Regions from separate parts of the Sphingomonas sp. Ant20 genome, predicted to be linked through region 2. Evidence: riboswitches for the same ligand, from Rfam matches in the RefSeq annotation. Region 2 holds a riboswitch; the other holds the start of a gene.

Region 1 (8,742 bases), on a different contig from region 2:
GGCCCGCGCCTGCGCATCGGCGAAGCTGCCGGCGAGGTAGCCGACGACGACGATCGATGCGAGGCTCATGTGCAAGGCGAGCCGTTCGGCGACGGGCAGTTCGGTCGCGGTAAAGGGGAGGACGATCGCCGCGACGATCACGATCGCGCACCAGCCTGCGGTGCGGCCGAAGCGCAAGCCGATCCAGGCGACCGCGAGCAGCGCTGGGGCGGCGGGCACGCCCAGCCCGATCTCTGCCAGCAGCGTGCTCGCGGCGATCGCTGCGCCGAGGACGAGGGCCGCTTCGGCCAGTCCGGCAAGCTGGCGGAGCGTCGGGCGGTGCAGTGCCCGGGGCCGGTCCTGCCCCGCATGGACCACCCAGAGCAAGGGCGGGGCGATCAGCAACACGCCGAGCAGGTCGCCGACGACAAAGCCTGTCAGCGATGCCACCGTCTGACGAAGGCCCGAGACGCCCGTTAATTCGGGACTGAACAAGGTCCAGGGCAGCGCCGCCATGGTCGCCGCGACCGGCGCGGTGACTGCGGCGAGGCCGAGCGGCATCGGCGCGACGCCGAGGCTCGATTGCGACCGCGCCGCGACGTGGCGGACCAGCCAGACGACGATGCCATAGGTCAGCGCGGGCCGGGCGACGCCGTTTGCCGCGGTCAGCCAGCCGGCCTGACCCGGAACGATGATGCCGGCGATCGTCTGCACGATCAGTTCCGTCGCCATCACCGCCAGCGTCAGCCGCGGGCCACGGCTCCACAGCAGCGCCAGCCTGACGCCCGCGGCGGGATAGAGCAGCGAGTAGAAGCCCTGACCGCCCCAGCCTGCCGCGGCCTGGTGCGCGGCCGCGAACGCCGCTGCATAGCCGATGAGCCAGGGAAGGTCGGCCAGTCGTGGCACTGTTTTGCCGGCTACGGCACCGATCGAGAGGCGGGGCGGAGAGGGAGGCAGCGGCATTGAGGGCTGCCTAGCCGCATCCGGCGCCGATAGGCCATCGGGGAAATTCCCGGGTTTTCGGCGCGGCGGCGATGGCCATGATGATCGCGAGCCAGCCCCGGGAATGTATCGATGCCAGCCCATAGTGTCTCGCGATCGCGGAATCGTCACCGCGTAACGGGCGCAGCCGTACGATGACGGAAGGACCTGATCCGATTCACGAGGTGCGCGAGCTCTGGTACCAGGAGGATGGCAGCGTCATCGTCTACAGCCATCAGGTCGTGCCGCGGCGGTGGTGGAACCGCCTGACGCGGCCGATCGGCGTGCTGCTGATCGTGCTCGCCGTCGCGTGGCCCGCATTGCTGCTATCTCATGGATGGACATGGCTGGGCCTGGCGTTTGCCATTGGCGACGTGTGCGTCGTGTTCGTCGGCCGTGATCTGATCCTGTGGGGGGCCAGGCGCTGGAGCGATCCATAGGCAACCGCGTTTAGACGCGGAATCGGAAGGTCTGCGCAGCAGGGCGGGCGCCCTGACGGGCTTGTGGCTCGCCAGGGCACATCATGCAATGGCCGGCCCCCCCGACCGGCTGGTCAGTCGCCGGGGAGGGCGGCACCGGCGACTGCGAACAGATCCGCCGCGGAGTGGCGGGACAGGTCGATCGGAAACGCCGCGCTCATCGACACGCCCGCCGGCGCGTCGTTCGCATCGAAGCCGAGCGCGCGGCAGGCCGCCACGCTCGCCTTGGTCCTGCAGGCGAGCCCGCCGCCATGTGCAAAGACGTTCAGCAGCACCCGGCGTGCGTGCGAGCGCGGCCGGATGCGCAGATCGGGAACGTCAGTATAATAGATCTCCAGCGCGCCGGGGCAGAGCCGGGCGAGATCGTCGAGCAGCGCCTCGCGCTCGTTCGGCGCGGCGGTCGGTTCGGTGCGCAGCGCTTCCTCGTCACCATCGGTTTCATCATCGGCCTCGCTCTCTCCGGCCAGATCCTCGACGGCGGGTGCGGGGCGGTCGGCGAGCAGCCGGGCGAGCCGCTCCTCGAACGCGACCGGATCGACCGCTGGCGCGTCGCCGGGTTCGGTGCCGTCGTTGCAGGGCGGCATGAACGCGGCAATGAGGTCCCGCTCGATCGGCGCAAGCCAGTGCTTCTTCACCCATGCGCTCGGCCGCTGCCCGGGCTCGGGGAGCATGGTCGCGGCCAGGTCGCGCGGCAATTGGAGATAGGTGAAGCCGAGGTGATCGAGCATCGTGGCCTCGTTCCCCGGCCCGAACACATCCCAGTGTGCGGCTGCGAGCTGCGCCTTGGCGAAGGTGCAGCTGCCGCCCTTGCGCTGGAGAAGCGGGCTTTCATCGCCGTTCAGTGCCAGCATCGCAACGATCGTCTCGATCGGTCCGTTGGGCTCTGCGGCGGCGAGCGCATGCAGATGCTTGAGATGCCGACGGGCGAAGGTGACATAGGGCGAGCGCAGCGTCTGATAGGTGACGTGCTTCTCCCAGCGCTCGAGGACCGATCCGCCAAAGGGCCGCTCGGCCTTGCCGGCATATAGGCCGACATAGACGAGCCGGTCGTCATGGAACATGCCGTAGATGCCGGGCCCGCGCAGTGCCTCCGGCTCCCCCGCCCAGGGTGCCCGCGGCACGGCGCGCAGGTTCATCCATGCCGGCTTGCCGAGCGTGGGCGGCACGGGACGGAGGGTAAACAGCTCGGAAGCCCGGTAAAACGGCATGCGCAATGTCTCCTCATGGGGTGGCCATGCGGCTTAGGCGGGCGCGCGCGCGACCGGCTATCCGGGGTTTCCCGGGGGGCGACATCGCCGGCGGCCCGTCCCAAGGGCTGCCGGCCGCGGGGCGCGCTAGAAGCCGACGCGAAGCGAGACGTCGACCGCGCGGGGACGGCCGAGCACCCATTGCTGGTTGTTGTACGTGCTGATCGCATAGTTTCGGTCGAATAAATTGTAGCCGTGGATGTCGACCGCGAGCCGTGGCGTCACTGCATAGGAGAGCGTTGCATCGACCATGGTGTAGCTGGGGACGCGAAAGCTGTTGGCGTTGTCCGAATAGCGGCGCCCGACGTAGCGCAGCCCGGCGCGCGCCTGGAGCGCACGCGTTGCGTTCCAGCGCAGCCAGAGATTGGCGAGCGTCTCGGGCACGTCCGGCGGGGTATTGCCGTCAAAGCGCGTGTCGCCGGAGACGAAGTCGTCGAACGTCGCGTCGAGTATGCTGCCGTTCGCATCGATCCCGACACCGTAAGGCAGATCGAGCGATACCGCGGCCTCGATACCCCTGGCCGATCGCTGGCCTACCTGCTCGACCGGGCTCGTCGGGGTCAGCTGCGCCAGCAGGCGCTTCTTGACGATGCGGTAGGCGGCGAGGGTGGCGGTGCCGCGACCGTCGAGGAACACCGCCTTGGCGCCAACCTCGACCTGGTCGCCAACCGCGTTGCTGAACTGCACCTGCCCGGTCGAATAGGTCGTCAGCGTCCCCAGCGGGTCCACGCCGGTGGCATATTGCGCATAGAGCGACACCGTCGTGATCGGTTGATAGACGCTCCCGACCCGCCAGGTCAGATTGTGCAGTTGCTTGGCGAGCACGAACGTCTCGGTGCCGGTGCCGCCCGGATAGTCGATCGACCAGCGGCGGATCGTGTCGCGCTCGAAGCGGACGCCACCGACGATCGAGACGTGCGTTCCGAGCTTCAGCCGGTCCTCGGCGAAGACCGCATATTCGGTCGTGCGCGTGCGATAGCGCGGTGCGATGCCTTGCGTGTCGATGATCAGACCGGGATCGAACGCGAAGGGATCGACCTCCGAAACCTGCGGGTCAGACCCGAAATTGTGGGAATATGTCAGTTTGATAAGGTTGACATCGAAGCCCATGACCAAGTCGTTGCCGACGCCATCGGCGATGCCCGTCCTGAACGTCACGCTGCCCTGGTCGCCCCACTGCGTCTGATCATGGACGATGCCGGTCATGTCGGTACGCAGGATGCCACCGGGTGTGCCGGTGTTGCCACTGCCGTTGGCGCAGACCCCGTCTGCGGCGACCCAGCAATAGGTTTCGAGATTGAGCCAGGAGCGTTTGGAGCTGAGGCGATAGGCCTGGTTGCTGACGGTGACCACATCGCTCGGCGTCCAGTCGACCTGCAGGCTGGTGCGGTTGTCCCGGTAGCGGATGACGCCGTCGCGTGTGTTGTAGTTGCGCTCCCGGATGCGGTCGTCGAGCCGACCGTCGATCAGCGGCGTACCGAAATAGCGCATCGGCTTCTGGTCGCCATAATCGTCCCGCGCGGTGACGACGAGCGTGTCGGTCGGTGCCCAGCGCAGCGTGCCCGACACGGCATGGCTGCGCGACTGGCCGCGATCGACATAGCCGTCCGATCGGCGATAGCTGCCGTCGATGCGGTAGGAGAGGCGCTCGGTGATCGGCCCCCCTGCGCCCGCCGCGAGATGGAAGCTGTCCTGCGAGCCATAGCCGATCTCCCCCTCCACATGCGTCCGCTGCGTATCGGGTTTGCGCATCAGGACATTTACCGCGCCGCCCAGCGCGCCCTGGCCGTAGAGCACCGAGGCCGGGCCGCTCAGGATGTCGATCCGCTCGACCATCCACGGATCGGTCGGAAAGGTTATCGTGCCGGCAGCCGGGAACAGCCTTATACCGTCGATCAGCTGAAGCACGGATCCCTGGCCGCTGAAGCCGCGCGCGGCGAGCGCGGTGCCGCCATTGCCGGGGTTTCCGGCGTTGCTGATGCCCGGTGCGCGGCTCGTCGCGTCGATCACCGACAGGTCGCCGCGCGCGCGGATCGTGGCGCCATCGATGACCGAGATCGTCGCGGGGGTCTCGAGCGGCGTGAGCCCCAGGCGGCTGCCGGTCGCATTCGGCGTGGTGAGCGTGTCCTGGGCATGCTGTCCGACGATCAGGATGTCCTTGGTATCGGGATCCGGCACGGACTGGGCGTGGACTTGTGCTGCGAAGACAGGCGACAGAATAGCCCCCGCGAGCGCGAGGCGAGACAATAGGAACGGCATTACGGTAATCCCCCGGGCGTCTGGCGAACCCGGCAGGGACCTCCCGCGAACGGCCGACATCCGCGCCAGCCGGACGCGATTGCGACCGGCACGCATGCCCGTGCGGTCCCCACCGCACACGTCGTCGCTCGACGGAGTACCGTGCCGCGGCCACCCCCTGGGCCAGGCAAGAGCGACCAGACGCCGGCAGGTCTCCTGGCTCACGGGTCATCACACGATGCACGGCCTTCCCAGGCCCTCATGACGAAACGTCTGGCCCAGTGGCTGCTCCTTCCTTTGCAGGAAGAAGCGAAATGCATCGCGCTCGCCGCTTACAGTTGCAGGGACAGCCTCGGCTTCAGGTGGCGAACCACCCTCACCGCGTTCCCTATTAAGCCCTTTCGGGGCACCGACGCGATCATGCCGCCCTGCTCGGATCGAACAGGTCAGCGGCGCCGGTCTATCCCGGTCAGGATCGTTCGGCAATCGTCCGGCGAGCGGCGCGATGGCGGCTCGATCGTCCTGCTCGATTGCTGTGATCCAGAAGCTCCGTTTGGCGCGATGCGCGTCCTCGATCAGGAGGCGGCGGTGCCGCACGCTCTGTGCGGGGATGCCACGCTGATGGCATGCAGGATTAAGGGATAGAGATGAAGAACGTGAAGAGCCGTCAGGCCGTGACGGCGATGCTGCTGGCTGCGACATCGGCTGGTGCCATGATTCAGCCAGTCGCCGCGCAGACGGTGGCGCCGGCCGAGACGCAGGCGGAAACCCGCATGACGACCGCGGCGGCCCCGTCCAGCGCCGGCAAGCCCGCGCTGGCGCAGGCCGGGGTTGCCGGCACCGTCGAAGCCAAGGGTGATTCAGCGAGTGTCGCCGCACCGCAGATGACCCGCGACAATGGCGCGCCGATCGGCGAGAACCGCCACTCGAGGCGGCGGGCGACCTTGGCCCCGTCCTGCTTGAGGACACGACGCTGATCGAGAAGCTCGCACGCTTCGACCGGGAGCGCGTGCCCGAGCGCGTCGTCCATGCCCGCGGAACCGGTGCCCACGGCGTGTTCACCGCGACCGCGGACATTTCGAGCATCACCGGTGCATCGCTGTTCATGCCCGGCAAGCAGACGCCGGTGTTCGTCCGCTTCTCGACCGTGATCCACCCCTCGGGCAGCCCCGAGGGCATGCGGGATCCGCGCGGCTTTGCGACCAAATTCTACACCGATCAGGGCAATTGGGATCTGGTCGGCAACAACCTGCCGATCTTCTTCATCCGCGACGCGATCCAGTTCCCGGACATGATCCACGCGCTCAAGCCCTCGCCGCTGACGAACAAGCAGGACCCCAATCGCTTCTTCGACTTCTTCTCGGCCACGCCCGAGGCGACCAACATGCTCGCGCATGTCTATTCGAACCTTGGTACGCCGGCATCCTACCGGACGATGGACGGCAACGGCGTCCATGCCTTCAAGCTCGTGAATGCCAAGGGCGAAACGGTGTTCGCCAAGTTCCGCTGGATCAGCCGCCAGGGCGTGCGCAACCTGAACGGCGCGCAGGTCGCGACCGCGACCTGGAACTACCTGACCGACGATCTTTATGGCGAGATCGGCAAGGGCAACTTCCCCGTCTGGGACCTGATGGTGCAGACGATGTCGGCGTCGGCGTTCGCCAAGCTCGACTATAATCCGTTCGACGACACCAAGGAATGGCTGGGCGTACCGTTCCGCAAGATCGGCGAGATGACGCTCAACAAGGTGCCGACCAACTTCTTCGACTATACCGAGCAGTCGGCGTTCGCACCGGCCAACCTCGTGCCGGGGATCGAGGCGTCGCCGGACCGGATGCTGCAGGGGCGGCTGTTTTCCTATTCGGACACGCAGCGCTATCGCATCGGCGCCAATGCGATGCAGTTGCCGGTCAATCGTCCGCTCGCGAGCGTCGTCAACAATTACCAGGACGGCCAGCTCGACCACGCCAACCGCGCGTCCGACGTGAATTATTTCCCGGCGGCGACCGCGGCAAAGTCGACCGATGCCCGCTTCCGCGCCGCGCCCTATGGCATCGACGCGACCGTCGATGCGAAGCCGATCGCCAAGACCAACAACTTCGCCCAGGCGGGCGAATTCTACCGGGCGCTGAAGCCGCAGGACAAGGCGGATCTGGTCACCAACCTGGCGGGTGATCTCAATGTCGTGACGTCGGCGCGGACGAAGACGATCATGGTCAGCTACTTTTACCAGGCCGACAAGGACTTCGGCACGCGCCTGGCAACCGCGGTGAACGTGCCGATCGCCGACGTGTCGCGCGCGGTGGCGGACTATCGCGCCGCCAACCCGGGCCAGGGCGCCCGCTGATCCCGGGGCAGGAGGCGCGGCATGGCGCGCGCCTCCTGCCGTGGCAGACTTCAAGGAATCGAGACCGACGATGCTGACTTATCTTGCCGCGCTGCTCGCCGCAGCCGGTCCACAGGCCGCTGCGACCGAGCGACGCACGCCCCCTGCGGTCGCGGCCTTGCCATCACCCGAGCGTCGCCAGCAGCTGCTGTTCGAGGCGGCGCGGCTCGGCCGCACGGACATGATCGATCCGCTGCTCAAGGCCGGCGCCGACATCAATGCCTATGACGAGCGCGGTTTCACGCCCGTGATCCTGGCGGCGTATAACGGACAGCTTGCCACGGTCGACGCGCTGATCGGCAAGGGCGCCGACGCCTGCCGTCCGGATCGCGACCAGGGCAACAGCGCGCAGATGGGTGTCGCGTTCAAGGGCGAGGATGCGATCGCGGCGCGGCTGCTGAAGGCAGGGTGCGACGTAAACGCGCGCAATCATGCCGGGCAGACCGCGCTGATGATGGCATCGCTCTTCAATCGCCGGGCACAGGTCGACCTGTTGCTGGCGGCGGGTGCGGACCGGACGATCGAGGACGCGGCGGGACGATCGGCAGGTTCGGTCGCGGCCGGGCAGGGCAACGCCGCGATGGCGGAACGCGTCAAGGGCTGACGCGACCTTGCTCGGGTGTTGCGCGCGCCACAGCGGGCCGTGTCGCTACCGTTCCGCATTGACGCGGCGCGGCATCCGGGGCCATCGCTTTGGCCATGACCAAGAGCAAGGGACGCACCGGCGCACACGCGCGCGCCAATATCCAGCCTGCGCCGACAGCCGCCGAGCTCGACGCAGCCAAGCACGAGGCCGTCCAGATCGAGGGGCGGCTCGCCGGCCTCGCGGCCGGGCATCCGTCGGTGAAGATCTGGAAGGCCCGCCTCCGGGCCGCGCAGGCGGTGATCGCTCGCGCGCCGCGCGACTGAGACCCTCGCGTAGGTGGGGCCGGGTCTGGATCACGGCGCAGTGGTGGTCGCGATCACACCGGAAGCTCATGTCAGTCCCGGGATTTACTCCGACAAGTGAAGCCGATAGCCTGTGTCTGAAGACGTGGCTGGGAGAGTGACATGGGTTGGACGCGTCGCGGTGCGCTAGGCGCAGGGATTGCGCTGGGGGCGGTGCCGCCATTCGCCCTGGCGGCGGCGGGTGCACCCTCGGCGGCGACCCCGTTTCCGCTGTCGCAGGTGCGGTTGCGGCCGTCGATCTTTCTGACGTCGGTGCAGGCGAACCAGCGCTATCTGCTGTCGCTCGATGCGAACCGTCTGCTGCACAATTTCCATGCCGGGGCAGGGTTGCCGACCAAGGGCGAAGTCTATGGCGGATGGGAGTCACGCGGGATCGCCGGGCATTCGCTCGGTCATTATCTCAGCGCACTGTCCCTGATCTATGCGCAGACGGGGGACCAGCAATTCCGTGACCGCGCGGCCTATATCGTCGCCGAACTCAAGG
Region 2 (3,025 bases):
CATGCGGCGGGGGCCGCATCGGCGACGCATGCCGGCCGCTCATGGCGTCCGGTCGGCGCGCGTCCCGGTCGTTCGCGGCAGGCCCCCGTCCTCGTCGGACGCCGGGGATGTGCCAATGACCAAGATCATGACCGGGCGGACCGCCGGTCGTTCGACGCGACACCGGATCGGCTGGATGTTCGCGATGCTGGTGGCGGCCAATATCGCCGCTTGGGGATGGGCGTTCGCGCTGTTCCAGGCGCAGCCGCTGATGCTGGGTACCGCGATGCTCGCCTGGGGGCTGGGCCTGCGCCATGCGGTCGACGCGGATCATATAGCGGCGATCGACAATGTGACGCGCAAGCTGATGCAGGACGGGCAGCGGCCGATTGGGGTCGGCTTCTGGTTCGCGGTCGGCCATTCGGGGATCGTCCTGATCGCCGCGGTCGCCATCGCGCTGACCGCGAGTGCGCTGGCGCAGTTCGAGGCGTTCAAGCAGGCGGGCGGGGTGATCGCGACGCTGATATCCGCGCTGTTCCTGTTCACGATTGCGGCGATGAACCTGATCATCCTGCGATCGGTGTGGCGGACCTTTGGCCATGTCCGCGGCGGCGGGCGCTATGTCGAGGAGGATCTCGACCTGCTGCTTGGCAATCGCGGGCTGCTCGCACGGCTGTTCCGGCCGATGTTCCGGCTGGTCACGCGCAGCTGGCACATGGCGCCGCTCGGGTTCCTGTTCGGGCTGGGGTTCGACACCGCGACCGAAGTCGCGATCCTCGGCCTGTCTGCAAGCCAGGCGGCGGACGGGTTGTCGATCGGTACGGTGCTGGTGCTGCCCGTGCTGTTCGCGACGGGCATGGCACTGGTCGACAGTGCCGACGGGGTGGTGATGCTCGGCGCGTATGAATGGGCGTTCGTGAAGCCGATCCGCAAGCTCTATTACAACATCACGATCACGCTGATCTCGGCGATCGTCGCGATCGCGATCGGCGGGATCGAAACGCTCGCGCTGCTGGCGTCGAAGCTGGGCCTCAGCGGGGGCGTGTGGGACGTCGCTTCGGCGCTGGGCGAGAATTTCAACGGGCTGGGCTTTGCGATCATCGCGCTGTTCGTGGCATGCTGGGTGCTGAGTTTTGCGATCTACCGGTGGAAGCGGTTCGACGAGATCGAGGTGGTTCGGGGGTAACGAGCTGCGTCTCATCCTGGGCTCGACCCGGGACCCAGGGCCAGGCAGCGCATTACGCGTGGCTCTGGGTCCTGACTTTCGTCAGGATGACGGAGGTCAGGTGCATTGGCACAGTCGCCAAACTCCTCTAAACCCAACCTCGAGGTTTGGTTCTACCGAACCTGACCAGATCGCGCCGGTGCCCTTCGGGGCTTGAATGGGAATGCGGTGCGGGAGCTTTGCCTCCCAATGCCGCGGCTGTCCCTGCAACTGTAAGCGGTGAGCGAGACGCACAGGCCCCCGATGCGGGGGCAGCCACTGGGTCACGAGACCTGGGAAGGCGTGCATCGAGCTTCGACCCGCGAGCCAGGAGACCTGCCAGCGTCATGGTCGCTCTTGCCTTGATCCAGGGGATGGTCGCGGCACGGTACTCCGTCTGAGCGACGAACGCGTGCGGCCGTCAGGTCGTGCGCGCGTGTGGCTGCGGGCGTGCGTCCGTCCGTGGCTGTCGTTCCGACGCCCGGAGAGTATCGCATGACCGACCCCCAGCCGACCCTGGCCAAGATTCCCGTTACCATCGTCACCGGGTTCCTCGGCGCGGGCAAGACCACGCTGATCAGCCACCTGATCCGCAACGCCGGTGGCCGGCGGCTCGCGGTGATCGTCAACGAATTTGGCACGCTCGGTATCGACGGCGACATATTGAAGGGCTGCGCGATCCCCGATTGCCCGGCCGAGAATGTCGTCGAGCTCGCCAATGGCTGTATCTGCTGCACCGTCGCGGACGATTTCATCCCGACCGTCGAAACTTTGCTCGCGCTTGACCCGCGGCCCGACCACATCCTGATCGAGACGTCGGGGCTCGCTTTGCCCAAGCCGTTGCTCAAGGCGTTCGATTGGCCCGCGATCCGGTCGCGGATCACGGTCGACGGGGTGATCGCTCTGGCCGATGCGGAAGCGGTCGCCGCGGGACGGTTCGCGCCCGACCTCGCCGCGATCGAGGCGCAGCGGCGCGCGGATCCGAGCGTGGATCACGAGACGCCGCTTGCCGAGGTGTTCGAGGACCAGCTCGCCTGTGCCGATCTGGTGCTGCTGACCAAGGCGGATCTGGCGGGCGAGGCGGGTGTGGCTGCGGCGCGCGCGGTGATCGCGGCGGAGTCCGCGCGTGCGTTGCCGGTGATCGCGCTGACCGACGGGGTGATCGATCCGCGCGTCGTGCTCGGGCTGAACGCGGCGGCGGAGGATGACATCGCGGCGCGGCCGTCGCACCATGATGGCGCGGACGATCACGAGCATGACGATTTCGACAGCATGATCGTCGAGCTTGGCGAGATCGCGGAGCCGGCGGCGCTCGCCGCGCGGATCGAGACGCTGGCGCGCGACGCCGACATCCTGCGCGTGAAGGGCTATGCCGCGGTGACGGGCAAGCCGATGCGGCTGCTGGTGCAGGCGGTCGGGGCGCGGGTGCGGACGCAATATGATCGGCCGTGGCGCGCCGACGAGGCGCGGCAGACGCGGCTGGTGGTGATCGCCGAGCATGACCGGATCGACCCTGCAAGGATCCGGGCCGCGCTTCAGGGCTGAGGGCGATGCACGTCGTCTTCCGCGAAAGCCACGGGCTGGAGGAAAGCGCGGTCCCGCAGGACCTGGCGCAGAGCCCGGCGGACCTCGTCGTCCTGTCCTTTTCGGACGGGGATCTCGGCGCGTTCGCGGCCGGGTGGCGGCGTGCGGCGGCGAGTGGAAGCCCGCTGCCGTCGCTCAGGCTCGCCAACCTGTCCGCGCTCGCGCATCCGCTGTCGGTCGATACCTATGTCGAGCGGACGCTGGACGGTGGCGCAGGCACGGGGGCGAAGGGGATCGTGATCCGGCTGATCGGCGGGC

The links. Region 2 has a riboswitch for cobalamin ahead of cobW (cobalamin biosynthesis protein CobW). Riboswitches for the same ligand answer to the same signal wherever they lie in the genome.
Region 1: another riboswitch for cobalamin. It lies ahead of NI18_RS00830 (TonB-dependent receptor); the one in region 2 lies ahead of cobW (cobalamin biosynthesis protein CobW).

Annotation. Positions count from the first base shown of each region.
Region 1 is NZ_JRVI01000003.1:15,036-23,777, forward strand. Features, by position in the region: gene NI18_RS00815 (ATP-binding protein) at 1-942, opposite strand, end outside; gene NI18_RS00820 (hypothetical protein) at 1,116-1,400, shown strand; gene NI18_RS00825 (hypothetical protein) at 1,514-2,647, opposite strand; gene NI18_RS00830 (TonB-dependent receptor) at 2,774-4,864, opposite strand; cobalamin riboswitch at 5,113-5,353, opposite strand; gene NI18_RS26130 (hypothetical protein) at 5,572-5,901, shown strand; gene NI18_RS00840 (catalase) at 5,901-7,271, shown strand; gene NI18_RS00845 (ankyrin repeat domain-containing protein) at 7,345-7,914, shown strand; gene NI18_RS00850 (hypothetical protein) at 8,010-8,219, shown strand; gene NI18_RS00855 (glycoside hydrolase family 127 protein) at 8,361-8,742, shown strand, end outside.
Region 2 is NZ_JRVI01000128.1:155-3,179, reverse strand. Features, by position in the region: gene NI18_RS14845 (HoxN/HupN/NixA family nickel/cobalt transporter) at 176-1,165, shown strand; cobalamin riboswitch at 1,325-1,542, shown strand; gene cobW (cobalamin biosynthesis protein CobW) at 1,679-2,728, shown strand; partial or broken gene cobN (cobaltochelatase subunit CobN) at 2,734-3,025, shown strand, end outside.